Lentilactobacillus curieae: one gene and its partner. The protein of the gene in region 1 interacts with the protein of each later gene in a pairwise test. Links are inferred from orthologs where the notes say so. Each region holds a gene or a part of one and is shown on either strand. Other genes may lie near its edges.

The links.
Region 2: the proteins of recA (region 1) and dprA interact in binary tests that used the Bacillus subtilis proteins (3 or more experiments, as listed by UniProt). The link is inferred for Lentilactobacillus curieae from one-to-one orthologs.

What each region holds. Positions count from the first base shown.
Region 1 is NZ_CP018906.1:2,036,050-2,047,317, reverse strand. The notes cover bases 8,212-11,065. They hold recA (recombinase RecA), read left to right. Parts: upstream 8,212-9,013; coding sequence 9,014-10,117; downstream 10,118-11,065. Other genes in these bases: rny (ribonuclease Y), read left to right, coding at 10,323-11,065; PL11_RS09910 (CinA family protein), read left to right, coding at 8,450-8,920; pgsA (CDP-diacylglycerol--glycerol-3-phosphate 3-phosphatidyltransferase), read left to right, coding at 8,212-8,382. In the rest of the region: PL11_RS09955 (septum site-determining protein MinC), read left to right, coding at 1-570; septum site-determining protein MinD, read left to right, coding at 563-1,369; PL11_RS09945 (amino acid ABC transporter permease), read left to right, coding at 1,812-2,465; PL11_RS09940 (amino acid ABC transporter ATP-binding protein), read left to right, coding at 2,477-3,112; PL11_RS09935 (amino acid ABC transporter substrate-binding protein), read left to right, coding at 3,124-3,978; EF-P 5-aminopentanol modification-associated protein YfmF, read left to right, coding at 4,147-5,424; EF-P 5-aminopentanol modification-associated protein YfmH, read left to right, coding at 5,411-6,691; PL11_RS09920 (helix-turn-helix domain-containing protein), read left to right, coding at 6,772-7,779; more of pgsA, read left to right, coding at 7,801-8,211; more of rny, read left to right, coding at 11,066-11,268. UniProt on the Bacillus subtilis protein: Multifunctional protein involved in homologous recombination, DNA repair and competence.
Region 2 is NZ_CP018906.1:1,889,190-1,906,231, forward strand. Bases 6,982-9,825 are described here. They hold dprA (DNA-processing protein DprA), read right to left. Parts: upstream 8,917-9,825; coding sequence 8,047-8,916; downstream 6,982-8,046. Other genes in these bases: topA (type I DNA topoisomerase), read right to left, coding at 6,982-7,965; PL11_RS09215 (ribonuclease HII), read right to left, coding at 8,953-9,714; ylqF (ribosome biogenesis GTPase YlqF), read right to left, coding at 9,701-9,825. Outside these bases: PL11_RS09180 (RsmF rRNA methyltransferase first C-terminal domain-containing protein), read right to left, coding at 1-1,208; PL11_RS09185 (Cof-type HAD-IIB family hydrolase), read left to right, coding at 1,302-2,129; glycerol kinase GlpK, read right to left, coding at 2,198-3,706; PL11_RS09195 (2-hydroxymuconate tautomerase), read right to left, coding at 3,824-4,012; PL11_RS09200 (C69 family dipeptidase), read left to right, coding at 4,147-5,577; more of topA, read right to left, coding at 5,851-6,981; more of ylqF, read right to left, coding at 9,826-10,573; PL11_RS09225 (YozE family protein), read right to left, coding at 10,586-10,801; PL11_RS09230 (YpmS family protein), read right to left, coding at 10,823-11,422; PL11_RS09235 (DUF459 domain-containing protein), read right to left, coding at 11,480-12,316; PL11_RS09240 (DegV family protein), read right to left, coding at 12,413-13,258; PL11_RS09245 (dihydrofolate reductase), read right to left, coding at 13,350-13,838; PL11_RS09250 (thymidylate synthase), read right to left, coding at 13,849-14,799; PL11_RS09255 (ABC-F family ATP-binding cassette domain-containing protein), read right to left, coding at 14,815-16,710; PL11_RS09260 (CCA tRNA nucleotidyltransferase), read right to left, coding at 16,711-17,042. UniProt on the Bacillus subtilis protein: Protein that helps load RecA onto ssDNA during transformation. Binds cooperatively to circular ssDNA, is able to bridge different segments of DNA. Favors the loading of RecA onto SsbA- or SsbB-coated ssDNA and formation of RecA-DNA filaments.

The DNA of each region.
Region 1 (11,268 bases):
CAGACGGCTTCAACAAAACCGCAAAAAATTGCGTTTGAAATTACAACGGGAAGCCGTTTGTTTAATTCAGACGAACGTTCCGAAATTGAGAAAGTATTTGCAAACTATCCTGACTTTTCAATTCATCGTATCAATTCAGATGTTGTTACTAAAGAAGAGTCAAAGAGAATTATTGAACAACAGACCGTTCATATTCTTGATAAGACAATTCGAAATGGTCAGGTAGAAACAGTAACAGGAGACGTATTATTTCTTGGGAATGTCCATGAAGGGGGTAAGTTATTCGTCAGCGGTAATTTATTCGTTTTGGGACAAGTTGATGGTATTATTCAAGCAGGGTACCCCAATATGGAAGATAAGCTGATTATTGGGGACGTACATAATGCTCAGCAAGTTAGAATTGGTGAGCAATTCGAAATCCTAGATGACTCTCCCAAGAGTGACAAGATTAACGAATCCACAGTTTCATATGTTAACGATCTTCATTTGCTTGATTACGGCGAAGTTGAGGATTTAAACGAGATTAACCCAAAGTTCTTTAACCAGATTGGAGGAGTCAATAATGGGTAAAGCGTTAGTTATCACTTCAGGTAAAGGTGGTGTTGGTAAGACAACTTCTTCTGCCAACATCGGTACCGCATTAGCAATGATGGGCAAAAAGGTGGTATTGCTTGACCTTGATATTGGTTTGAGAAACCTTGATGTTGTTTTGGGGTTAGACAACCGTATCATGTACGATATTGTCGATGTGGCAGCAGGTCGCGCTAAATTAGCACATGCCCTGGTAAAGGATAAGAGATTTGATGATCTCCTTTATCTATTACCAGCCGCACAAAATACTGATAAGACTGCATTAACAGAGGATGAAGTTGTTGAAATCGTGGAAGAATTAAAACCAGATTTCGATTATGTCTTAATTGATTGTCCTGCAGGAATTGAACAAGGATTTATGAATGCAATTGCTGGTGCAGACGGTGCTTTGATTGTTACTACACCTGAAATTTCGGCAGTCCGTGATGCTGATCGCGTCGTTGGATTGCTTGAAACCCATCCACTAAAGGAAGAACCATTATTAATCATTAACCGTATTCGGACGCACATGATGAAAGATGGTTCAGTGATGGATGTTGATGAAATCACCCATCATTTGGGAGTTGAATTATTAGGGATTGTGTTTGATGATGACGCCGTTATTTCAACTTCTAATCATGGTGAACCAATCGTATTAGATTCAGATAATCCTGCCGGTCAAGGATATCGAGATATTGCGCGTAGAATTACTGGCGAATCTGTTCCTTTGATGGAAATGAAGGAAGAGTCAAAAGCTTCGTTCTGGCAAAAGTTTACTGGTTGGTTTAAAAAGAATTAGCTATTTGAACTTGACGAATGGCTTATCTTTAAGTATTATTTAAACTAACATTTTACATTAATAAAGACTATGATCAGAAATCTAGGTTATCAACTTCTACAGAGAATCATCAATTTGGTGGAATGATGATGTTGGCGATGCTTAGTTCACATCTGGGAGTCATTTTCCTGAAAGCTTTAGTAGGGAAAAACGGTGAGCACGTTATTGCTGAAGTTTAGTTACTAAACTCTTGAGGTCTACGCTGTAGACGAACATGAGGTGGCACCACGATTTAACAATCGTCCTCTTAGGCTTTTGCCTAAGAGGATTTTTTGTTTTTCAAAGTAGTAATTAAACTTCTTGAGGTAGTGGGCGCGAGTCCACTACGAATTGAGGTGGAACCGCGAAAACCATCGCCCTCTTGGTAAATTATCAAGGGGACTTTTTTTATGGAGGAATTATTATGTTAGATTATTTAGGACAAATTTTACCAGCATTATTATCTGGAACAAAAATGACATTATCAGTATTTTTTTGGACATTAATTGCCTCAATTCCACTAGGAGCAATTGTGGGTTTGGGCATGTTAAGCAAGTTTAAGCCCTTAGTTTGGCTAATTAACTTCTATGTTTGGTTGATGAGAGGAACGCCATTGTTGCTGCAATTAATAATTGTCTTTTATGGGCTACCTTTGATGCATCCTTTTGCAATTGTTTTTCCTCGGTACGAAGCGGCTTTATTTGCATTTATATTAAACTACACCGCATACTTTGCAGAAATCTTTCGGGGCGGTTTTCAAGCAGTTCCCAAGGGTCAACTTGAGAGTGCTCGGGTACTTAGACTTACGTATTGGCAAACAATCCGCTACATCGTAATCCCACAAGTGTTTAAAATTGTGTTGCCATCCATTGGAAACGAAGTTATCAATTTGATCAAGGATTCATCATTGGTCTACGTAATTGGTTTAGGAGACCTACTACGCGCTGGAAACGTTGCTAGTGCAAGGGATGTCACATTATTACCGCTGATTTTTGCAGGGGTAATTTACCTGTTATTGACGGCTGTATGCACAGTGATCCTAAGATTAATTGAAAAGAAATCCAGTGTTTGGAGATAGGAGTGTCATCAATGTTAGAAGTAAAAAATTTAGTTAAACGATTTGGAAACAGAACGATTATTGATGACCTGTCTGTACAGGTTAAAGATCAAGAAATATTATCAGTGGTTGGACCATCCGGAGCTGGAAAAACAACTCTTCTCAGGTGTATTACTGGATTAGAGAAGGTTGACTCTGGTGAATTTTACTGGGATAACCAAAAGTTTGATCCAACTGATTCTAATCCCAAAAACATGATTATTGGGGTGGTTTTTCAGGACTATCAATTATTTCCAAATTTAACGGTATTGGACAATATTACTCTGGCACCCAGATTGGTTAAGAAAGAAAGCCTAGATGAATTAGAAAAGTCAGCTAGCGAACTTTTAGCACGGTTGGGCCTCGAAGGAAAAGAAGATTTATACCCATATCAGCTGTCAGGTGGCCAAAAACAGCGGGTCGCTATTGTTCGGGCTTTGGCAATGAATCCTAAGGTTCTTTGCTATGATGAGCCAACATCTGCACTTGATCCCGAGCTGAGAGATGAAGTTGCCAAAATTATTATCGATTTGAAGCAACAAGGAATGACTCAGTTAGTTGTTACCCATGATATGGATTTTGCAGAAAAAATTGCTGATAATATTTTACGGGTTGAGCAACTGAAGTAAGGGGTGGTTGGATGAAGAAGAGATTGATTCGCAGTTTGTTCGCAGTGACATTGATAATGATTCCGCTACTTTTATCAGGTTGCCGAATTGAATCACGACAAAAATTAGAGAGTAAGCCTGACACCTGGGAGACCGTTCAGAAGCAAAAGAAGATTGTTATTGGTCTTGATGATAGTTTTGTTCCAATGGGATTTCAGACTAAGAGTGGCAAAATTGTTGGTTACGATGTTGACCTTGCCAAAGCTGTTTTCAAACAGTATGGAATTAAGGTTGATTTTCAGCCAATTGATTGGTCAATGAACGTTACTGAGTTGCGCAATGGGACGATTGATTTAATTTGGAATGGTTTTTCAATTACGCCGCAAAGATCTAAGGCGGTTTCGTTTAGTACTCCATACTTAGTGAACGACCAAATTTTAGTTACTAAGAAGAAAAATAACATCAATAGTTTTGCGGACATGCAGGGTAAAGTTGCCGGGGTCCAAAATGGATCCGCTGGGGCAATGGATATTGATAACCAGCCTAAGTTGCTGAAAGATCGGATCAAGGGTCACAGTCCCGTATTGTATGATTCCTTCACAGATGCGTTCATTGATTTGAATTCAAACAGAATTCAAGGGTTATTGATAGATAGCATTTATGCTGACTATTACATTGCTCACCAGTCTGACCGAAAATCATTCAAAGTTATTAAAAGCAATTTTCCAAAGGAATACTATGGCGTTGGAATGCGAAAAGGTGATACAATGCTCAAGCAAAAAATTGACCAAGGCCTAAAGGAATTAGCTAAGAATGGTAAGTTAAAACAAATTGACCAGAAGTGGTTTGGAAGTAAAGTATCTTCACCTCTTTTAAATAATAAGTGATTATCGTAGATTATTGAGTATAGCGAGCGTTACGGACGATTAAAAGTTCTGTAGCGCTCATTTATTTGGTTAAAATTCAGTTTTTTTATTAATTTGAAACATTCGCTATTGAGATTTTGGCCTGGTTCATTTACCATGAAATTTGTGATTCATCCAAGGAGGATGCTTGTGAACGAAATTAAATCAAAAAATTATCGAATTTTTACTCATAATACCGATAAATTTAAAACTACCAAAATTACTATTTACTTTACGCTTAAGTCAGATGAGAAGAACTTTGCGAAAATGGCGCTATTGAGTGAATTACTCGGAAATGCCACAAGTAAATATTCCAGTGAGACGGAGGTTTCTAGACAGCTTTCGAGAATGTATGGTGCCAGTTTCGGAGTTACAGTTTTAAGATACGGAGATGTTCACACACTTCGAATCAATATTAGTTTTCCAAATGATAAATACCTTCCAGATAATCATCACGTTGTTTCAGAAATAATGGGATTCCTCGATGAGGTTATTAATCATCCACTAATAGGTGGTAATCAGTTTGAGGAGAGCTTTTTTAATTTACATAAAGCCAATCTACTCAATTACTTCAACTCAATTATTGAAAACCGCGAATACTATGCAACTATCCAGTTGCAAAAATTAATGTTTCCAAACGACATTAACCACGGAAGCTTTTTATACGGAACAATTGATCAGCTTCAAAAAACCACGGCAGCTGATTTATTTGATTTCTATCAGTGGTTATTAAAAAATGCCAACATTATGGGATTTATCGGTGGTCATATCGATGACGAGTTTGTTAATCAATTAGATGAAATCATTCCCAATACGGATCATCAATTTGTCAAACTAGATCCGTTTGTTAAATTACCGCAAATTGATAAGGTAGCTCGAAAAGAACAAAAATTAGAAATTGATCAAACTGTGTTAACCATGGGTTACGAGTTACCAATTCTTTCAAATGATCCTGATTATTATAATGCAATTGTTTTGAACCAGGTACTGGGTGGCTCACCTCAGTCAGTCCTGTTTAATGATGTGCGTGAGGATCAGAGCCTAGCCTATGATATTTCTTCATCATATAATTCTTTGAACGGAACTTTGTCGGTATCAGCAGGAATCTTACCTCAAAATCAACCGTTAGTTGAAGATTTAGTTGCTAAATCCATTGAAAAAATTATGAATGGAAATATTGACGATACAGTAATTTCGGGAATCAAACAATCACTAATTGACCAGCGAAAATCTAGTGCGGACTCACTTGGGGCACAAATCGAAAAGCTTTTTGTCAAAGAGATTACTAACGCTAGTGTTGATGACGACGACTTTATAGCCGGCGTTAAGTCAGTTAAAAAGTCTGACGTGGTTGACTTAGCCAAGCAAATAAAATTGCGAGCAGTTTTTGCCTTAAAGGGTAATGGAGGTTCGGATGAAAATAATTAATTATCCTGAGTTCAGTGAACAGTTATTTCAAGAGACTCTCCCTAACGGATTGAGAGTATTTTTACACCCCATGGCAGGGTTTAATCGGACCTCTGCCGTACTTAGTGTTAACTACGGTTCAGCGGACTCGAAGTTTGTTCGTGATGGTAAGTTGATCACTCAGCCAGCAGGAATTGCGCATTTCTTAGAGCATAAGATGTTTGATAAAAAAGATTATGATGTTTTTGAGTTGTTTAATAAAAATGGTGGTAGGTCAAATGCGTACACCTCATTCACTAAAACCAACTACGTATTTTCATCAACGGATAATGCAAAGGAAAACCTAGAGTTGCTCCTTAATTTTGTGATGCAACCATACTTTGACAAGCAAAAGGTCGAACGCGAAAAGGGAATCATTTCTCAAGAAATAAATATGTACAAAAATGATCCCGATAATCAGTTATTTACGTCGAGTGTTCAATCTATGTATAAAGGGACATCATTAGCAGATGACATAGCTGGAACTGATGAATCATTGGCAAAAATTACGGTGGAAGATCTGAATTTGGCTTACGATACATTTTACCGTCCTGATAATATGACGTTAATTGTTAGTGGTAACTTAGACCCAGAGAAGTTGATGACAGTTATTCGTGAAAACCAAACGCAGTATCCAAAGCGCAATAGGAATGTTAAATTTGTTGCTCCTAAGCCCGAGGATGTTGAGGGGCGCACAGAAATCATTACTATGGACGTATCAAGACCTAAGGCTGCATTTACTCTAAGAAGTAATTTGGATAAGCAGTTGAGTGGGGATGAAGGATTACGGCACGAATTAGGACTAAATTTATTGATGAACCTGTTTTTCTCAGAAAACTCTTCCCAGTATGATGAGCTTTACCATCAAGGGATAATTGATGATTCATTTTCATTTGAAATTGAAGTTGAACGAGGCTTTCAATTTGCCATGTTGGCTGGAGATACAGATGATCCTGCCCAATTTGTATCAAGCTTAAAGGGAATTGCTGATTCAATTCCTGAATTACTGGATGCAAAGGCAGAAGAATTTGAACTGCAAAAGAGGGAACTGTTAGGTAACTATGTTGCTATGATGGATTCCCCAGAGGCAGTCTCCAATCAATTTTATGGGTTTGACGACAAACCACAAACCATTTACGATGAAATTGAGATTATCAGCAAATTGACATTGGATGACATTAAAATAATTAGTAATAATTTTCTCGCAAACTACACTCCAGGGTGTGTAACGGTTCAAAAGAAAGTTTAAATTATTTTTTAAGGTGTAAATCTGATGAAAATCATATGCTATACTTGACTTAATGATAAAAAAAGTAATGGAGAATCAGTATGGATAACGAAAACCAATCCGTAACAATTGGACAAAAATTACACGATGCAAGGGTGGCCAAAGGTTATACCCTTGATGATTTACAAAAAAATACCAAAATTCAAAAGCGTTATTTAATGGCGATTGAAGATAACAATTTCGATGCTTTACCAGGTGAGTTCTACGTGAGAGCCTTCGTTAAACAATACGCTGACTCTGTGGGACTAAACGGTCAGGAATTGTTAAACGACTTTAACCACAAGCTTCCGGATACTGAAGATCCTGAATATGTTGATCGAGTAAACGATGACAATCCTCAAACTCGTTCAGTTCAACGTAAAGCTGATGAGCGAACTGAGAAAATTCGCCGTTATATTCCGATTGCAGCCGTTTCTGTGGTTGTATTGATCATCTTGATTGCCATTTGGGTTGCTGCAGCTAAAAGCACTAGGAATACTGCAAAGACTGAAATTGAGACTAGCAAAGTTTCTGTTTCTGGATCAAGCTCAAGCAGTAAGTCATCCAGTGCCAAGAAAGCCAAGAAAAAGGCCTCAACTTCAAATACGAAAGTTAGTTTCAGTCAACTGTCAGCAACTGATTCTGATTTAACTTATCGGGTTAAAGGTGCTTCCAAGACGCCTAAAATTAAGCTAAGCGTTACAGAAGCATCAGGATCAGATTCAGCTACTTCTGACTCGTCTGCAACTAGTGCTTGGATGTCAGTAACTGCGGACGGTAGTTCATTGTGGCAAGCTGCTTTAACTGCTGGTAAATCACACACCGTTTCGCTTCCTGCGAATACATCATCAGTAACAATTAATTCTGGTAATGCACCCGTAACCAAGATTTCTGTTGATGGTAAGCAAATGAAGTTGCCAACAGCATCAAGTCAGGTTAGAAACGTTATTCTCCAACTTAACGGTTCAGCAGATTCATCAAGCACTGAAACTTCTTCATCAACAACTGATACAACAACGGATACTACGGGTACCCAAACAGGTACAGATACAGGTACCACAGGATATTAATAAGAATGTTGAGGGCTTAAGATGAATTTACCAAATAAATTAACAATTTTTAGAATCATTTTGATACCATTTTTCATTTTGATTTTAGCGATTCCTACAACAATGGGGGTTATGCAGGTTGGCGGAACAGTCTTAACAGGAAGCCGACTTCTTGCTGCTTTGGTTTTCATCGTTGCCTCGCTAACTGATTTTTTGGATGGTCAAATTGCTAGAAGAAACCATTTGGTCACTAACTTTGGCAAGTTTGCTGACCCATTAGCCGACAAAATGTTGGTTATGACAGCATTTATCTTTTTGGTGGAGTTAAATATGGCACCTGCATGGGTAGTTGCCATAATCGTTTGCCGGGAATTAGCAGTTACTGGTCTAAGATTAATCATCGTTGAAAATGATGGCCAGGTATTGGCAGCCGCTTGGCCAGGGAAAATTAAAACTACAACGCAGATGTTGGCAATTATTTTCTTGCTACTTAATAACGTCTTCTTTGCGGCAATTAACTTACCACTTGGAGAAATTATGTTATACATTTGCTTGTTCTTTACAGTTTATTCTGGGATTGATTATTTTGTTAAAAATCGGTCAATTTTCTCTGATTCTTTTTAAATAATTTTCAAAAGAAGATAATTTTTTATCTTCTTTTTTCGTATCTATATCTTTGGGAGGAATGGTAATGACAATTCAAGAGCGCGTGGTAAATCTTCTGATTGAGAAAGACATTTCAATTACCGCTGCTGAAAGCTTAACTGCAGGTGAATTTCAAAGTACAATTGGCCAAGTGCCTGGAGTCTCAAGCGCCTTTGAGGGTGGTTTTGTGACCTACTCGAATGAAGTTAAGGAACAACTGCTGGGAATTCCAAAAGATGTAATTGATACTTTTGGGGTAGTAAGTGGTGAGACTGTTGTTTGGATGGCAAATCAAGCACGATCAATCCTAAGAAAAGATATCGGGATCTCATTTACTGGAGCTGCTGGTCCTGATTCACTAGAAGGTAAACCAGCAGGAACAGTTTTTATCGGGATTGCGCTTCCGGGTGATAAAACTTATTCAAGGGAGTATCACTTCGATGGTAGTCGAAATGAAATTAGAACACATTGTGTTGAGCAAGGGCTAAAATTAGTTTTGGCGGAAATTGAAAAATAAACGAACTTTTGTTCGCATTTTTGTTGATTTTTTTAAAAATCATTAGTATAGTTGACTAGTAAACATTTCCTAACGGAAAGTGGGAGGTAACGAATGGCTGACCAAAGAAAAGCTGCCTTAGATAAGGCGCTAAAGAGTATTGAAAAAGAGTTCGGAAAAGGCTCCATCATGCGAATGGGAGACAAAGCCGATACCCAAATTTCAACAATTCCAACTGGCTCACTAGCCCTCGATGAAGCACTTGGGGTGGGTGGCTATCCACGAGGAAGAATCGTTGAAATCTACGGTCCTGAAAGTTCTGGTAAAACAACGGTTGCGTTACATGCCGTTGCTGAAGTTCAAAAACGTGGGGGAACTGCAGCATACATCGATGCCGAAAATGCGTTGGATCCTGTATATGCAACTCATTTAGGTGTAAACATTGACGATTTGTTGCTTTCACAACCAGATACTGGTGAACAAGGGCTTCAGATTGCCGATGCCTTGGTTACCAGTGGTGCAATCGATATTGTAGTTGTCGATTCAGTTGCTGCATTGGTTCCACGAGCAGAAATTGACGGTGAAATGGGAGACCAACATGTTGGGTTACAAGCTCGTTTAATGTCACAAGCGCTTCGTAAGTTATCCGGAACAATTAACAAAACTAAAACAATTGCATTGTTCATTAACCAGATTCGTGAAAAGGTTGGGGTTATGTTTGGTAATCCTGAAACCACTCCTGGTGGCCGGGCATTGAAGTTCTATTCAACAATCAGACTTGAAGTTAGAAGAGCTGAACAGATTAAAGATGGAACTGACATTATTGGTAACCGGACCCGAATCAAAGTGGTTAAGAATAAGGTAGCTCCTCCATTTAGAAGAGCCGAAGTTGATATCATGTATGGCCAAGGAATCTCTCAATCTGGTGAACTTATCGATATGGCCGTTGAGAAGGACATCGTTAATAAATCTGGATCTTGGTATTCATATGGTGAGGATCGGATTGGCCAAGGTAGAGAGAACGCTAAGCAATACCTTGTTGACCATCCAGATATTTACGCCGAGGTTGAAACTAAAGTTCGAGAAGCCTATGGGATTCCTGATGATCAATCAGATAGTAAAAAGACTGATGACAAGCCAAAAGGCAAAGATAACAAGGCGGACGACAAAGAAACTAAACCTGAAGCAGAAAGCTTAGATTTAAATATCGACAAATAAAATTGATTTATAGCAAAAAGTAGTGGCTAAATTGCCACTGCTTTTTTGCTATAAATGAAAAATTGCATGAAAACATTGATATTACGATGAAGATGATTGACACTGTCAGGCCAACACATTAGAATAATAGTTGTGTCAATAATCAAATAACATCTTATTATTGGTTTAAACTATAATCATTTTATGATGATTTGGAGGTGAAGTCATGAATATGACTGGAATAATCCTCGCAATCATCGCTATCCTTGTTGCTGGTATAGTTGGAATTATTAGTTTTATATTTGGGAAAACTACCCAGAAAAAAATTCAGTTGCGTGAAGAACAATCTACGAAAAGCAGTGCTAGTGAAATTATTGCAGATGCCAAGAAAAAGGCGGACACATTAATTAAGGAATCTAAGTTAACTGCTCAAGAAGATAATCATCGCTATCGTAGTACTGTTGAGAATGAGCTCAAAAAACGTCGCTCTGAAATTCAAAAACAGGAAGATAGACTTTTGCAGCGTGAAGAGGCTCTAGACCGGAAAGATTCTTCCTTCGAAAAGCGGGAAAACAGTCTTAACCGTAAAGAACAAAGAATTAATAAGGAACAACAAAGTTTAGTATCACAACAAAAAGAAGCAAACTCACTTATTGAAAAACGCCAATCAGAAATTGAACGTGTTGCTGGGTTGTCAAACGACGAAGCGCGCGAAATGATTTTAAAGGAAACAGATGCAAAGCTAACTGATGAAAAGGCTCGAATGGTTAAGGAGAGCTATGATCAGGCAGCTGCTGAAGCTGATGAGAATGCCAAGAAGTTAATTATCGAAGCTATTCAACAGAGTTCAGCAGACGTTGTGTCTGAAACGACAGTTACAGTTGTTAATTTGCCTAATGAGGATATGAAGGGACGAATCATTGGTCGTGAAGGCCGAAACATTCGTACTTTTGAGACCCTTACTGGAGTTGATTTAATTATCGATGATACTCCCGAGGCGGTTGTGTTAAGCGGATTTGATCCAATTAGAAGAGAAGTCGCTAAGATGACCCTTGAAAAATTGATAAAGGATGGCCGAATTCATCCAGCTCGCATTGAAGAGATGGTTGATAAGAGTCGTAAAGAACTTGAGCAACGTATCCAAGAAATTGGAGAAGAAACGTTGTTTGAAC
Region 2 (17,042 bases), 140 kb from region 1 along the record:
TTACGCCACTGATCATCATCAATATTCAACTGATGCTTGTTCTCATTCTCAGTTAATGCCAATCCCAAAGCAAAACTAGGTTCAAATCTCCCCTTCTTAAACTCGCCAAGAGGAAAGCCGATTTTAACAATTTTCACCTTACTGAGATCAGGTAAATCATAGTTACTTGAAAACAAGGAATCTTTGTAAACAACTAAGTCTTTGAAGTCAGCATCGATTTGGTTTTCTTGTAAAAACTTTTTAAAATAGTCCGTCTGGTCTTTATTTGGACGCTGAAGATTTTTATTTTTCCAGAAAGGCTTGATCTTTGATGACACTTTGCCGTTGCCTTTCACCAATTTCGCGATAAAGTGGCCTTCACCGTTGAAGTGAAACGGAAATAAACGGACACAATTACTTAAATCAGAATTACCATTGCCCCACTCCGGACGACCATCATCCATACCGGCAAATTTCTTAATTGGTTTAATCGTAAAGTCATAGTTTTCAACCAGCCATGAAATTATTTGTTCATCTTCTTCTGGAGCAAAAGTACAGGTTGAATAAATTAGTTCACCACCAGGTTTGATTGTCTTAACAGCCTCCGTCAAAATTTCGCGTTGGCGGGTCGCACACTGGCCTGGATAATCAAGACTCCAGTAATCCATAGCTGCTGGGTCTTTTCTAAACATTCCTTCACCAGAGCAAGGGGCATCCACTAGAACTTTATCAAAATATTCTGGGAAGGCACTGGCAATTTTTTCTGGATTGGTATTCGTGATCACCGCATTTCGGATGGAAAAACGCTCGATGTTTTCAGCCAATACTCCAGCTCGTTTACTATCAATTTCGTTGGCAACCAGAAGGCCCTGATTCTCCATAAAACTGCCTAGATGAGTAGTTTTACCACCAGGAGCCGCACAAAGGTCCAAAACTCGTTCCCCTGGCTTCGGATGCGCAACTTCACCAACATACATTGCACTTGGTTCTTGGCTATAGACTAAGCCACTTTGGTGGGTTAATGATTTGCCGTCTACTTTACCGAAATAGCCAAATTCACAATGGTCCGCTTTTGTGCCAATTGGTAACTTTGCAGTATACCCCCTTTTTAAGGGGTTGACTCGATAACCATGGTTAGGTTCTTTTTCGAAACCAGCAAAAAATTCTTTTGCTTCCGTTTCGCCTAATAAATCTGTGTATTTTTGTTTAAAATCCGTTGGTAGTTCCACGTTATGATGCTCCTTCAAGCAAATTATATATTGTTCAGTCTAATTGACCCCAATCGATATTTACGTTACTATAAACGCCATATGGACTAAGGAGTGATACTTATCGCAAAAAAATTAATCGCCCTTGACTTAGACGGGACGACTTTAAACGACAAGCCAGCAATTTCTTTTAAAACTAAGCAGGCAATCGCGGCTGCTCAACAACAAGGTTATGTTGTCAGTATTGTAACTGGCCGCCCTAACCGAATTTCTGAAAACTTTTATGATGATCTTGGACTAAATACGCCAATGATCAACTTCAATGGTAACCTAGGTATTTTACCACATAACCACTGGGAACTTGAATACCAGTACACAATTGAAAAAGATATCGTAATGGATTTACTAGAAAAAAGCAAGCAGCTTGGAATTAACTTGTTAGCGGTTGAAGGTAGAAACATGTTTTTGGCCAACCATGGTGCAAGAAATAGTTTTGGCTTCTTCCCAACGGTAATCAAATCAAATGAAGTTCTTAATCAACAGAGCTTAAAGGATAATCCAATTAGCATCACGGTTGAACTTCAACCGGAAGCCAAGGAAAGTTTTATGGCATACACTAGAGCTAATTTTGGTGATGTGGTTGACGTTGCACCGTGGGGAGGCCCGCACGCAGTTGTTGAAGTGACAACAAAAGGAATTCAGAAAGCTACTGGGCTGAAGGTATTATCTGATTACTACGGAATTCGTCAAGATGATATTTATGCTTTCGGTGATGAAGCTAATGACCAATCCATGATTAGTTATGCTGGTCATGGAATTGCCATGAAGAATGCAATTCCAAGCATTAAACAGATCGCAACTGACGTAACGGACTTCACTAATGACGAAGACGGAGTTGCAAGGTACCTTAAAGATCATATGGACATTGCGGTTGGCTTGTAGAATTTAATTATAAAATAAAGGACTGGCTAAAGGATATTTATCCTTAGCCAGCCTTTTTTTGTTATTTTTTATTCTGATTCTGGGTGAAACAATCTGGTTGCTTCAACAGCTTTTCTCCAACCAGAATAAAGTCTTTCCTTCTCATCCTCAGCCATCTTCGGTTCAAATTCATCACCAGTTTTGACCGTTTGCTTGATTTCTTCAACGTTATTCCAAAAACCAACCGCCAATCCCGCAAGGTAGGCAGCTCCTAAAGCGGTAGTTTCAGAAATTGATGCCCGCTTAATTGGAGTATTTAAAATGTCAGCCTGAAATTGCATCAGATAATTATTGTTAGCAGCACCACCATCAACTGCGAGTGCCTTAATGTCAATTCCAGTTTCTTTTGACATTGTGTCAACAACGTCACGAGTTTGGTATGCTAATGAATCTAAGGTAGCCCTTACAAACTGAGCTTTATTTGTCCCTCTAGTTAGTCCTAAAACAGCTCCTCTGGCGTCTTGATCCCAGAAAGGTGCTCCTAACCCTGTAAAGGCTGGAACAACGTAGACGCCTTCTGAGGACTCAGCTTCAAGTGCCAATTGCTCGGATTCTGGAGATTCCTTAACCATTTGCATTCCATCACGTAACCACTGAATAGCAGAGCCCGCAACAAAGATACTTCCTTCAAGGGCGTAATTCACCTTACCATTAATTCCATAAGCAATCGTGGTCAACAGGCCATTGTTAGAAAGAGTTGGTTCTTCGCCGGTGTTCATCACGATAAATGCACCAGTTCCGTACGTATTCTTAACCATTCCTCTTTCGAGAGCCATTTGACCAAACAAAGCAGCCTGTTGATCGCCGGCAATTCCAGCAACTGGAACCTGAACGCCAGAAAAAGTATAACCTGCAGTATAGCCATAGACTTCTGATGATTGCCTTACTTCAGGAAGCAATGATTCAGGAATATTTAAATCTTTCAGAATATCTTGATCCCAGGTCAAATCATGGATATTAAATAGCATCGTCCGGCTAGCATTGGTGTAATCCGTTGCGTGAACTTTGCCGCCAGTTAGTTTCCAGAGAATCCAAGTATCGATGGTTCCAAAGAGCAAGTCGCCCCTTTCTGCTCGTTCCCGAACTCCTGGAACATTGTCCAAAATCCACATGATCTTAGTTGCAGAAAAATAAGAATCTATCACCAATCCGGTTTTTTCATGAATCATATCACTAAGCCCATCGGATTTAAGCTTATCCGCAATCCCCGCAGTTTGTTTAGATTGCCAAACAATCGCGTGATACACGGGCTCGCCTGTATTCTTGTCCCAGATAATTGTGGTTTCACGTTGATTTGTGACCCCAATCCCCCGAACTTTGTAAGGTGGAATGTCCCCACCAATCAAAGATTCCGAAATCACTGATTGAACAGCATTCCAAATTTCGTTGGCGTCGTGTTCAACCCAACCAGATTTTGGAAAGTATTGGTGAAACTCTCTTTGAGACTTAGCCACAATTTCACCAGCATTATTGAAAATAATCGCCCGAGTGCTAGTGGTCCCCTCGTCCACAGCCATTATGTATTGTTCGTCACTCATACTTTTTCTCCGTTTCAATCATTTATTTACTCGAATTACATCTAGTTTATTATACAATACCTGAAGCGGTTACACCATTAGCTCACCAAATAAAAAAGACCCGTTTCCGGATCTCCTTTACTTTTCGTCACTCTTTAGAACGCCACCAACACTGTAACGGTTGGGTTGCATTTCGTTGAGGATTACGTGAACGTGTTCTGCCGGAGCACCAGTATTTTTTACAACTGCACTAGTTACGTCCTCAATAAGTCCTTTAAGCTGATCTTGGCTTCTACCAGCGATTAAGTTAATGTTTACGATTGGCATCAGATAGTCCTCCAATAAATTAGTTTACAAAAATTATACTTTAATCAGCTCTGGTAAACAACAGGTATGGTAAATTTCCATCGTAAAGCATTGAATGATGTTACAATATCATTATTAAAAAATTGGAGGCTACCATGAAACCAATTAGAAACTATTCAGCATGTACCAGTATGATTGTTGGGAAAAAAGCTAGTATTGATGGCTCAATAATGATTGCTAGAAACGAAGATAGTAAAGCATCATGGCCAAAAAACTACGTTGTTCATCCTGCTAAGGACTTTAACGAGAAACAAACATTTAAGTCCACTGATAACGGGTTTACCATGCAGTTGGAATCTCACCAAGCACAATATTCAGCAACTCCTGAATGGACTAATAAATTTGGCTTATTCGAAGAAAATGGGTTTAACGAATTCGGTGTGGCAATGAGTGCGACTGAAAGCACCTACACTAATGACCGAGTCTTGGCCGTGGATCCACTGGTTAAAGACGGGATCGGTGAAGAAGCTATGATCACCGTTGTCTTACCTTACGTAAAAACAGCAAGAGAAGGAGTTGCTAGACTCGGACAAATCATTGAACATTACGGTACGGATGAGTCTAACGGAATTTTGTTTGCTGATAGCAATGATGCTTGGTATATGGAAACTGGTGGTGGCCATAATTGGGTTGCGATTAGAATTCCCGATGACGCCTACGCAGTGATTGCCAATCAGATGGCTATTCAGAATATTGACTTCTCAGATTCAGATAACTTCATGTGGTCAACCGGGATTCGTGAGTTTGTAAATGAGAATCATTTAAACCCTGATCCATTGGAAACTAGCTTTAACTTTCGAGAAATTTTTGGTACTTCTGATTTATCAGATACTTATTACAATACCCCACGTGTTTGGTACGGGGTAAAGATGTTTTCACCAAATGAAGAGCACCTGCCAACTGATTTTGACATTCCATTTCTTCACCGTGCTAATCGAAAGTTAAGTGCCTTCGATGTCCAAGATTATCTCAGTTCTCACTACCAAGGGACAGAGTATGATCCAATTGGCGAAGGCTCAGACAAAGATAAGAGACGTTTTAGGCCCGTTAGTGTTGCTAAGACACAAGAGGCTCACATCTTGCAAATTCGCCCGGACATGCCAATTGAAGCCAATTTGCAGTGGTTATCAATGGGGGTCGGAGCTCAGAGTGTCTTTGTTCCATTTTATGCGGGAGCTACTGATACACCCGACTACTATCAAGACACTAAGGGCGAGTATGAACCCGGCAAAGCTTATTGGGTATACAAACAAGCTGGTGTATTAGTTGATTCTCACTACCTCGAGCTGGGCGGTTTCCTAAGTGAAACCCAGCAAAACCTACGGATTGAATTTAACCAGAACCTAATGACTGCCGACAAGGCAATTAAAGAAATGTCTGGTAAAGAATTACAAGCCTATGTCACAAAGGTCAACTTTAAAAATGCGAAAGCCGGCTTGGATGGATATAACTCATTGATTAGTAAATTGATTACAAAGTCGACTGACTTTTCTCCAATCAATTATAAACAAGACGTTAATTTGTAATTTTTGAGTAACAAAATTTTCGCAATAAAAAGGAGCTACGATGAAATGCATCGTAGCTCCTTTTTGTTACTATACTCATTTATTATAAATTCACACTGCCACTATCATAAATAAGCGCATGCGTGACAGTAAGCATCAGGAGTGAATCCCGCTGTTCGCGAAATTCACTATCTGTTGCTTTTGTCGGGGCACTACGACTGAATCAAAGATTCATGTAGTGCTCCCATCCTTGTGGGGGTGCTAAGACGAAATCAAAGATTTCTGTAGCACTCCCTATTTTTGAGCGGGTTCTTCATAGTCGCCATTAGGACACACAACTTGAACTCCACCCTTAACCTTCTTTTCTACTAAGAAGTGGCCATCCTTCGGACAGTCGCGACCAATTGGCTTATCCCAAGAAACAAAATCGCAATCAGGGAATCTAGAACAACCGTAAAAGATTCTATTCTTTTTGGATTTTCTTTCAATAACTTGTCCCTTGTGGCACTTAGGACAAATCACACCGATTTCCTTAACGATTGGCTTAGTATTACGACAATCTGGGAAACGTGAACAAGCATAAAACTTCCCGTAACGTCCCATTTTAATAACCATTGGGGCACCACAAATATCACAATTAAATCCAGCTGGTTCATCCTTAATTTGGATTTTTTCCATTTTTTCGGTAGCTGAATCAACTTCCTCAGAGAATGGTTTGTAAAATGAATCGACGACCTTGACCCAGTCTTCAATTCCATCTTCGACTTTATCCAAATCGCCCTCTAAGTTGGCTGTAAAATCAACGTTTACCACATCGGGGAAATATTTAACGATAATATCATTAACTATTTCTCCCAACTCAGTTGGTTCGAAACGCCGACCAACTAGCTTGACATAGTATCGTTTTTGAATCGTTTCTAAAGTTGGTGAATATGTTGACGGTCTACCAACTCCCTTTTCTTCCAACGTCTTAATCAACGTTGCTTCGCTATAACGAGCAGGTGGCTGAGTAAAGTGTTGATCTGGGTTGGTATTAGCTAGCTTAACGGTGTCACCTTCACTAAGGTCAGGTAAAATATTATCCTTTTCCTTGCCGTCCCCGTAAACTTTCAAGAAACCATCAAATTTCATCTTTGAACCATTGGCTTTAAAGGTAACGTTATTTTGTTCAATGGTTACTGCCATGGTATCCATTACTGCAGGAGTCATTTGACTAGCCATAAAACGTGACCAAATTAATTGGTATAGTTTGAATTGATCGTTATTCAAATATTCTTTCAAACTCTTTGGAGTTCTGAATACTGAGGTCGGTCTGATAGCTTCATGGGCATCCTGTGCTCCTTCAGGCATCTTACCTTTAATTGGCTTGGTGGCAGCATATTCTTCACCGTATTCTTCGTGAATAAAGGTTGAAGCTTCATGTTTAGCAATCGCGGAAATTCTGGTTGAGTCAGTACGCATGTACGTGATTAAACCCTGGCTGCCTTCCTTACCAATATTAATTCCTTCATATAATTGCTGAGCTGCCATCATGGTTCTTCTAGTTCTAAAGTTCAGCTTACGGTTGGCCTCTTGTTGCAAAGTACTTGTTGTAAATGGAGCTTGAGGCTGACGTTTTCTTTCTTTCTTAGTAACTTTTATGATGTCGAAAGGTTGGTCTTTATCAATTTGTTGAAGAATCTTTTCGACCGCCTCATTGTTTGGCAGTTCTTTCTTCTTACCGTTAACTCCGTAAAAGTTTGCGGCAAACTGTGATCTTCCTTTTTTAAATTTAGAATCAATTGTCCAGTATTCTTGTGGCTTGAATTCTTGAATTTCGTGTTCTCGTTGAATAATCAGCCATAGTGCAATTGACTGTACTCGACCAGCACTCAATCCCTTCTTAACTTTTTGCCATAATAATGGTGAAATTGAGTAACCAACAAGTCGATCAAGAATACGACGAGCTTGTTGTGCATCAACCAAGTTCATATCAATTCCACGTGGATGTTTAAATGACTCCTTAACGGCGTCCTTTGTAATTTCGTTAAATACGACCCGGTTCTTATCATCAGGGTCTAAATCAAGTACATGGGAAAGGTGCCATGCGATTGACTCTCCTTCACGATCCGGATCGGCTGCAAGGTAAACTTTCTTTGCCTTTTTGGCAGCAGATTTAAGTTCTTTAATAGTGTCGCCTTTTCCCCGAATCGAGATGTAATGAGGATCATAATCATTATCAATATCGACCCCCATCTTACTCTTAGGCAAATCACGAACGTGTCCCTTGCTGGCCACAACTTTGTATGAGCGACCTAAATACTTTTCGATTGTCTTTGCCTTAGCAGGCGACTCAACAATCACTAAGTTCTTTTTAGGTGCTTTACGTTTGGCTTTGGACTTTGTTTTTGTCTTTGTTGTTGTTGCCATGTGTTCTCCCTTCGAATATTTGTTATTTACATAAAATGGAATCACAAATCTTTCATATCATATTGCACAAATTTCTGAGTGTCAACACAATAACTCTTCAATAACGTGTTCTGCAGCTAAAATTGGTTTGGCGCCTGCCAAAATCAACTCGTTGGTGCCAACAGACATTTGAGCATTAATTGGCCCGGGAATCGCGAATACTTCTCTGTTATTTTGCAGGGCCAGGTTAGCTGTAATCAAACTTCCAGAATGAGATTTAGCTTCAGTAACCAACACTCCCTGGCACAAGCCGGCAATAATCCGATTCCTTTCGGGGAAGTGATGTTGCATTGGTCCCATACTTTCTGGATACTCACTGATCAATAATTGGTGCTCACCTATGTGTTCTTGGAGCTTACGATTTTCACTTGGATAATATCGACCAATTCCAGTTCCAATAACTGCAATCGTCTTACCTCCATTAGCAAGTGATATTCGATGAGCTAAAGAATCCACCCCCCGGGCTAAACCTGACACGATAGTCAGATTATGTAGCAATAAATCAGGAACGATTTGGCTTAAAACGTTCCTTGAATAATCAGTTGCTGTCCGACTGCCAACTACTCCAAGCATTGGCGTCTTTAATAAATCTAAGTTACCTTGATAGAAAAAACCAATTGGTGGTAAATAACTTTCCCTTAGTTGATTTGGGTATCTATCGTCAGTGATTGACAACCAATTATCATAATTTAACTTACCCTGTTTTTCAAGACTACGCTGCTCGTTAAAACTGGAAGTAAATCTCGCTTGCCTACTTTTGGGAATCTTTAAAATTTCGATAATTGCTGTTGCATCAAGACACTCAATCTCCGAATCAGAAAAACTTTTCAGCGCCTGATACAACAAATATTCAGACTTTAACCCCAATCCAGAACTTTTCTTTACTATTAATAAGAACTCAGATAAACGCATCTAATCACCCTTTTAAGTAATAGATACGGATTTGGGTCATAGATTATCTGCGACAGGTGAAAAACTCCGTCGATGAATTGGACAAGGCCCAACCGATTTAAGAGCTTCAAGATGCTTTTTGGTTCCATACCCAGCATTAGTATCAAAATCATATTCTGGGTATATCTTTGCGTAATCTGCCATTACTTCATCTCGGTAAACTTTTGCAATGATACTTGCGGCTGAAACACTGATGCTCTGGGAATCTGCCTTGACCATATCCAACTGGGGAATTGATACCGGAACGTTCATTGCGTCAACGATTAACTGCTCTGGGCGTGGCGATAAAGATAATACCGCGTCTTTCATCGCAAGTCTAGCAGCTTCGTAAATATTTACGGAGTCGATAATTTGATTATTGATTACCCCAAAGCCATATGCGAGCGCCTCTTGTTTGATTTGTGGAGCTAAAAGCTGGCGTTTCTTGTCACTCAATTGTTTTGAATCATTCACTTCAATCAGATCAAAGTCAGACGGTAAAGTTACGGCGGCAGCAACCACTGGGCCAGCTAATGGACCTCGGCCAACTTCATCAACTCCGGCAACGTAATTGATACCTTTGTGCCACAGGCTCTGCTCGAACTTAAACCGTGCCTGAAAGGCTACTTTTCGCTGATTATCCTTTTTAATGCGGCGCTTACATGAAGTTAACGCCTGGATAACACCTTTTCTAGGATCGCCACTTAAGCTTTCTAATAGTGGATCATCGAGCTCAGTAACATCAGCCAACAGGCTTTTTATTACACTAATAGTCTGCATTATCTGACTCCTCTAAATCCGCAACAGAATCTAGAGTAAATCCACCTAATTTTCCAGATCTTGCATCCTGAATTAAGCGGTCACTTGCTCGCATGTAATCATCTTGCATACCCACTTGTTTGGTTATTTTAAGAAGCAGGTCTACATCCGAAAGCTCAAAGTCAGATTCACTCAAACGATAACGTTCTGCTAGGCCTTGGTGAAGGGAAGTTCTAAACTGGCTCAATGCATAAAGAGCGATGTCATCAGATGAATAAACACTCTCTTTAATCGCCCCAGTCAAAGCCAATTTATTGGCAATCTCTTGGCTTTGAAATTTTGGCCATAAAATTCCTGGAGTATCTAATAACTCTAATTTTTCACTAGATTTCAACCATTGTTGTCCCTTGGTAACTCCAGGACGATTTCCAACTTGTGCGGCACGACGATTTACTAATCGGTTAAGAACTGTTGATTTACCAACGTTTGGCACCCCAACACTCACGGCTCTAATTGGTCTACTCTTCATGCCCTTTGCTTCTTCTCGAGCAAGCTTATCCTTCAAGATTGGATTAATTTTACTAAGAACTGAGTTAGTCCCAAACTTTGTCTTTGCGTCAACTGCCATTGCTGGTTGTCCAATTGAATCAAAGTACTCCAACCACTCTCTAGTTTGCTTTTCATCAGCTAAATCGCGCTTAGTCATGATGTAAAGGTGTGGTTTATCACCACTAATTCTTTTAACTTCAGGGTTCATTGATGATAGTGGAATCCTGGCATCAAGAATTTCAAAAACGATGTCGACTAACGAAACATTTTCTTCGAATTGGCGAATCGCCTTGGCCATATGGCCTGGAAACCATTGAATATTAACTCCCATGTTGTTCCTCCATTAAGATTCTCTGTATTCATTAAATACTTTATCAAAGATATCCATGCTGGGTAAGTAACCAGCGTTTTCTTCAAGGTACTTTGAAATTTCCTCAAAATCAGTTGATTGCTTGGGGAAAGATTGGTCGTAAAATGCGTTGTTTGCAAATTCTGCCTCCGGGTCAATGCTTCCCGGATTACGCTTTGTCATCAAAAATTGATAAAACGTCCTTCTCATATTAGATACACCTTCACTTAATTACTCTTTTGGTAACAAAATTTTTAGTTTGAACTTTCCATTACCAGCCATATCTATCTTTGTTGCTTTGAAGTTAATTCCTTCGGCGCCATTGAGACTAGTAATATTTAAATTGATTTTTTTGGCAGCAGGATCTATTGAGACCCACTGAGGTAAGTGGTAACTGCTCTTTACGTATAATAACACTAACCGCAAAGGCAACCGTTGTCTACCAATCGACAATTTATTAGCATCTAACTCAACATTTCCGCTCTTTGTGACTTTAGGCGTAAACGACAATGCATAAGGGACATCAGCACCCAGTAATTTTAATTTTCCATACACAATTCCATCGTCTTTAACCTGGAATCGATACTTAATTGAGCCTGACTGCTCCTTTTGGATTTTATCTAAATAAAAGTCGGCTAAGTCATTTACCTGACTTTTGTTTAAAGTTATATCTACCGCTTGGCGACTAGAGTTATCAGTTGTTGAAGATACTGGAGTCCTTGACCCAGCAAACATCAATCCTATCATAATTACAAAACCGGCAATTATGACACCAAGCAAGCTGAAAAAGGCAATTTTATATGGCTGTTTTTGTTGATTATTTTTTCTCATCGCTACTCCTTAGTACCGGTAAATGTGTTTTCATGCTTTTGTACAGCTGTTGTGTCATCACTTGATATCCTTTTTGTTTGGATGAAAATGGTCATCGTTAGAAATTAAATTATTTTTGTCATCGTTGTTTGAACCAAATAATTCAATAATCGAGTTTGCTGAAAGACCATGCTGAAGACTAGGCTGTTTTTGAGCATCACGTATTAGTTTCTTGTGTTGTTCTTGAGTTTGATACTTTCCATCAGACAATTCGTTGCTGATGGGAACAAAGTACATATTTTTATGATTTTTTACTGTCGACTTGGTTAATTTATTAGTCTGGTTGATTGCTTGGCTGATAAATTTCACTTGTGGCAAATAAACGTAAACTGGATTATAAATTCCAAACACATATACCTGTGCATCAGGATTCTGCTTTCGAACGTCGGCGAGTAACTTATTCGCATTCTTTGCATAATCCCGTTCAAATGTGGCTAACTGTAAATCAAGTGTACTTTTCTGTTCCATCATCAAATTTCGTTTAATAAAATGAATTAAGTCGTTGCCACCAAAGGTCATTACAATAACGTTCGAACGTTGAATGTTTTTCTGCAATTTGTGGCTATGATCAACCCGATAGTCAATTTGAACCGAGGTCTCCCCAGCTATCCCAAAATTACTTGCAGTTACCTTAGAGGTGGGCAGCTGATCTTGAAGTTTCTTGGTAATCATATACACATAACCACCACGATTATTGGGATCACCAACTCCCTGTGTCAGCGAATCCCCGACAGCGGTTATATCGATGTTTTCGGTCCGATTTGATTGTGACCACCACCGAAAGCCAACCCAACCGCCCAGACAAATTAACACTAATAAGCCGAGTGATATTACTAATTTAACGCTTTTTTTCATAAACTGTCCTTAAAATTTTATCGTTTTTTTAATATTTATCATAAACAAACAAAGACTGGTACAAAACACTCGTTTTGCATCAGTCTCTAAGCCAATTTAGTAATTCTCTAAGTAATAAAGCGCAAATGCCCCTTCGCCAGCGTGGGTAGAAACTACTGGTGAGGTTACGCGATATAAGAACGGAATATCTGAAAATGACTGCTTAACCTGATCAGCAAGTTCAGAGATGAAATCAGTCGAGTTAACGTATGAAATAGCTACAGAACTGAGACTCTCATCTTGCTTCAATTTATCAAGTGCATTAAAGCAGTACTTCTTCATTGATTTCATTCCGCGTAATTTTGATTTGATTTTTAAATCGCCATTATATACAGAAAGAATAATCTTAATATTTAATAGGTTTGTAACCGCACCAACAAATGGATGTAACCGGCCACCTTTAACGATATTGTCTAGGGTCATTACCCCCATGAACATCTTTGTATGAACCTTAACCTTTTCGAGCTCTGACAGAATTTCGTCAATGGAGTTTCCTTCTAAAGCCATCTGTCCAGCCTTAATAACTTGGAAAGCAAGGCCACGGTCAATGTTGCCACTATCAATTACGGTTACATTTGAACTTGAAAGTGTACCAGCTTGTTTAGCTGCGTTGACAGTACCGCTAAGCCCTTCCATCATACAAATACAGAGAACTGGACTGCCATCTTCACCAAGTCGATTGAAAGCATCGACAAATTTACCAACTGGCGGTTGGCTTGTCTTGGGCAAGTTATCCGCAGTTAACATTTTTTTGACAAAATCTTCTCTAGTAATGGTTTCCCCATCAACATAGACTGTTTCGTCAATCATAACTGACAAAGGCACCACAGTAATCCCCAAATTATTGATTTCTTCTTCGCTCAATTGTGCAGATGAATCTGTAACAATTTTAACGTTTGCCATATTTGCCACTCGTTTCCTTTTTTAAATGTAAATAATAAGTCACCAATTATTATAACAAAGATACACCGTTTTAACACGGCATTCTGACGACTTAATTGTTTCTAACAAAGATTTGAAATTTGTGTGGATATTGGTTCTTTTCATCCATAATTCCCTGGGTCTCAGATAATAAATCAAATTGTGTGTAATCAATTTCTGGAATGTAAGTATCACCAGAAAAATCGTGGTCAATTTTGGTTCGGTATAGCCGATCGACACTACCAAGTAATTGTTTAAAAATGTTGGCCCCGCCGGTAACAAAAAATTCCTTATCGCCATTATTTTTAGCGAGCTCTAAAAAGCTATCAATACTTGATAGCACAATTACGCCCTCAGGAAAATCGTTATGAGTCGAAATCACATAATTATCCCGACCAGGTAGTGGCCGGTTGTAACTTCTAAACGTCCTTGAACCAGAAACAATTGGGTTACCCATTGTCGTATCTTTAAAGTACTTCATATCGTCAGGAAGTTTCCAAGGCAACGTCCCATGATTTCCCATGACGCCATGGTTAGCTTCCGCCCAAATAAAAGATATCATTAGCTCACCCCTACACAGCAACTGGTGCTTTAATTGCTGAATGAGGATCATAATTTTCCACTTTAATATCTTTCATATCAAAGTCATCAATACTATGTTTTTCAGGATTTAACCAAAGCTTTGGAGCTGGACGAGGGTCACGCATCAATTGCTCTTTAATCTGATCAATGTGATTTGAATAAATATGAGCATCACCCAACGTGTGGACAAACTCGCCTGGTTCCAACCCAACTTCTCTTGCAATCAACATAGTTAGTAATGAATAACTAGCAATGTTATATGGCACTCCAAGGAAAATATCTCCCGAGCGTTGGTAAAGTTGGCAGCTTAATTTTCCATCTGCAACGTAAAATTGGAACATAGTGTGGCAAGGAGGTAAAGCCATTGATGGAACATCTTCTGGATTCCAAGCTGAAACAATCATTCTCCGAGAATCTGGATGAGTCTTTAATGTATCAATCACGTTTTGAATTTGATCAATAGTTTCGCCGTTTGAGGTTTGCCAAGCACGCCACTGACTTCCATAGATTAAACCAAGATCGCCGTACTTTTCAGCAAAAGTATCATCATTGACAATTTGTTCACAGAACTTTTTCTTTTCATCCTGATAAACTTTGTTAAATTCAGGATCATTTTGCGCCCGATGAGAAAAGTCCGTCATGTCTGGTCCTTTGTAGTCAGCAGAGGCCACATACTTCTCAAAGGCCCATTCGTCCCAAATATGATTCTTATGCTTAAGCAAGTATTGGATGTTGGTATCACCCTTTAAAAACCAAAGTAATTCGCTCTTGATTAAACCAAACGGAACCTTTTTGGTAGTCAATAAAGGAAACCCCTTTGATAAATCAAAGCGCATTTGGTAACCAAACGTACTTAACGTACCGGTATTCGTCCGGTCAGTTTTCTTATTTCCATGTTCTAATACATAGCGTGCTAAGTCTAAATAGGCATCCTCAATCATGAAAAAACCTCCATTTTAATTATCAAACTGAGAGAGATATTCCCAGCGATTCATCTTTTCATTTATTCTATCATCAAGTTCGTCTTTTTGGTTCTGCAAATCAGAAAGTTTTCCGTAGTCACTACCATCAACAGTTCCCATTTCCTGCTGTACCGCGGTTTTCTTCGCTTCTAATTTATCAATATCTTCTTCAATTGTAGCGTACTCTTTTTTCTCCATGTAAGATAACTTAGTTTTTTCTTTTGGCTTTTCGGTATCTTTTGCAACGTTCTGTTGTTTTTCCTTAGTTTGCTTTTTTATCGCAGTCTTTTGCTGAGCCACCGTTTTTAAATACTCACTAAATCTTCCACGGTGTTCCTCAATCTTGCCATTTCCTTCGAATATCAGTAACCGGTCCGCAACTTTATCCAGGAAGTAACGATCATGTGAAACGGTAATGACAGTTCCCTGAAAGTGATTAATGTAATTTTCCAACACAGTTAACGTTGAAATATCTAAATCATTTGAGGGCTCATCTAGAAGCAGGACATTTGGCTGTTCCATCAATAGTTTCAATAGATAAAGCCGGCGTTTTTCGCCACCAGATAACTTTCGAATCAAAGTACCATGCATAAACTTGGGAAACAAAAACTCCTCGAGTAATTCAGTAACGCTAATTTTCTCGCCGTTATTATTAGTAACTTGTTGTCCAATGTCACTTAGGTAAGAAATAACCCGCTTGTCATCATCGATTGGTTCGGTAATTTGTGTATAGTAAGCCAGTTTTACCGTCTCGCCAATCTTAACAACTCCTGAATCGAGGGGAACTTTTCCAGCAATTACGTTTAGCAAAGAAGTTTTTCCTGCTCCGTTTTCACCTGAAATTCCAATTCGCTCATTTCCCTGAATCAAGATGCTAAAGTCATCTAAAATTGGTTTATTATCAATTTTTAAATTTGCATCTTTAATATTGATAACTTCTTTACCCAAACGAGACTGTCCAAGCGAAACCTTGACGTCCTCATCTACTTGCAGGTTCCCAACGTTATCCTTTAACTCATTGAAACGATTAATCCTAGCCTGTTGCTTGGTCGAGCGAGCTTTGGCTCCAGACTTCATCCACGCTAACTCACTTTTATACAATTGTTGAGCTTTATGTTCTGCCTCAATCTCACCTTGAACTCTGGTCGCCTTTTGTTCGACATAGTCCTGGTAATTACCTGTGTACTCATAAAGTTTTCCAAATGACAATTCAAAAATTTTAGTTGCCACTTGATCAAGAAAGTACCGATCATGAGTGACCAACATGATTGCGCCTTTATAGCCGGCTAAATATTTTTCAAGCCAATCAATTGAGTCAAAATCCAGGTGGTTTGTTGGCTCATCTAGTAACAGTAAATCAGGTGACTCAACTAAAACTTGGGCTAAGGCAACCCGCCTTTTTTGTCCACCAGAAAGTTCGCCAACTTTTTTATCGTATTCGGTAATTTTCAACTGGGTCAGAATGGTCTTAACATCACTTTGAATATTCCAGGCATCGTCTTCATTCATTCGTGCCTCAGCCTTCTCGTAACGAGAAACTGCATTTGCATCGTCTGGATGGGTAGAATATTCAGTTAGTGCTTGTTCATAGTTCTTAATGGTTCGGTATATTTGTTGCGATCCACTAAACACCGCATCCATGATTGATAGGGTGTCATCCAAATCTGGATCCTGAGTCAGGTAAGCAATTGAATATGATTTTGAAGTGATAATATCACCGACAGAATCGTGATCTCTACCCGAAATGGCATTAAGCAAGGACGTTTTTCCGGTTCCGTTAGTTCCGATCAAGCCAATCCGATCGTGTTCGTTTATGATAAAGCTCAGTTTATCAAAAAGTGTTTTTTCACCATAGGTTTTAGTTAGATTTTCAACCCGCATCGTTTCCATCTAGTTACTGCCTTCTTCCTTAAGTGCCTTCGCGCTAGCTAGTAAGTCATCATATGTGTTATTTAAATTGTTATTAACCACATTTTCTTCTAGGTACTGTAACACCTTACCTAGTTCTGGACCGGGCTGATAGACATTTTCCATCAACAAATTTTTTGCAGAAAGCGCTAGATCCTTTTTTGATTTAATTTGAAGTTTTGAATATTGGTTGATGAGTACTTTAGTTTCAACATCTAATCCAAATATTTGAGCAACGTGGTCAGCAGCAATCACTGCCACTTCTCCTGCTTGATACAAGGCAAGGTTATCTACTTTATTTGCAGTTACCTTAG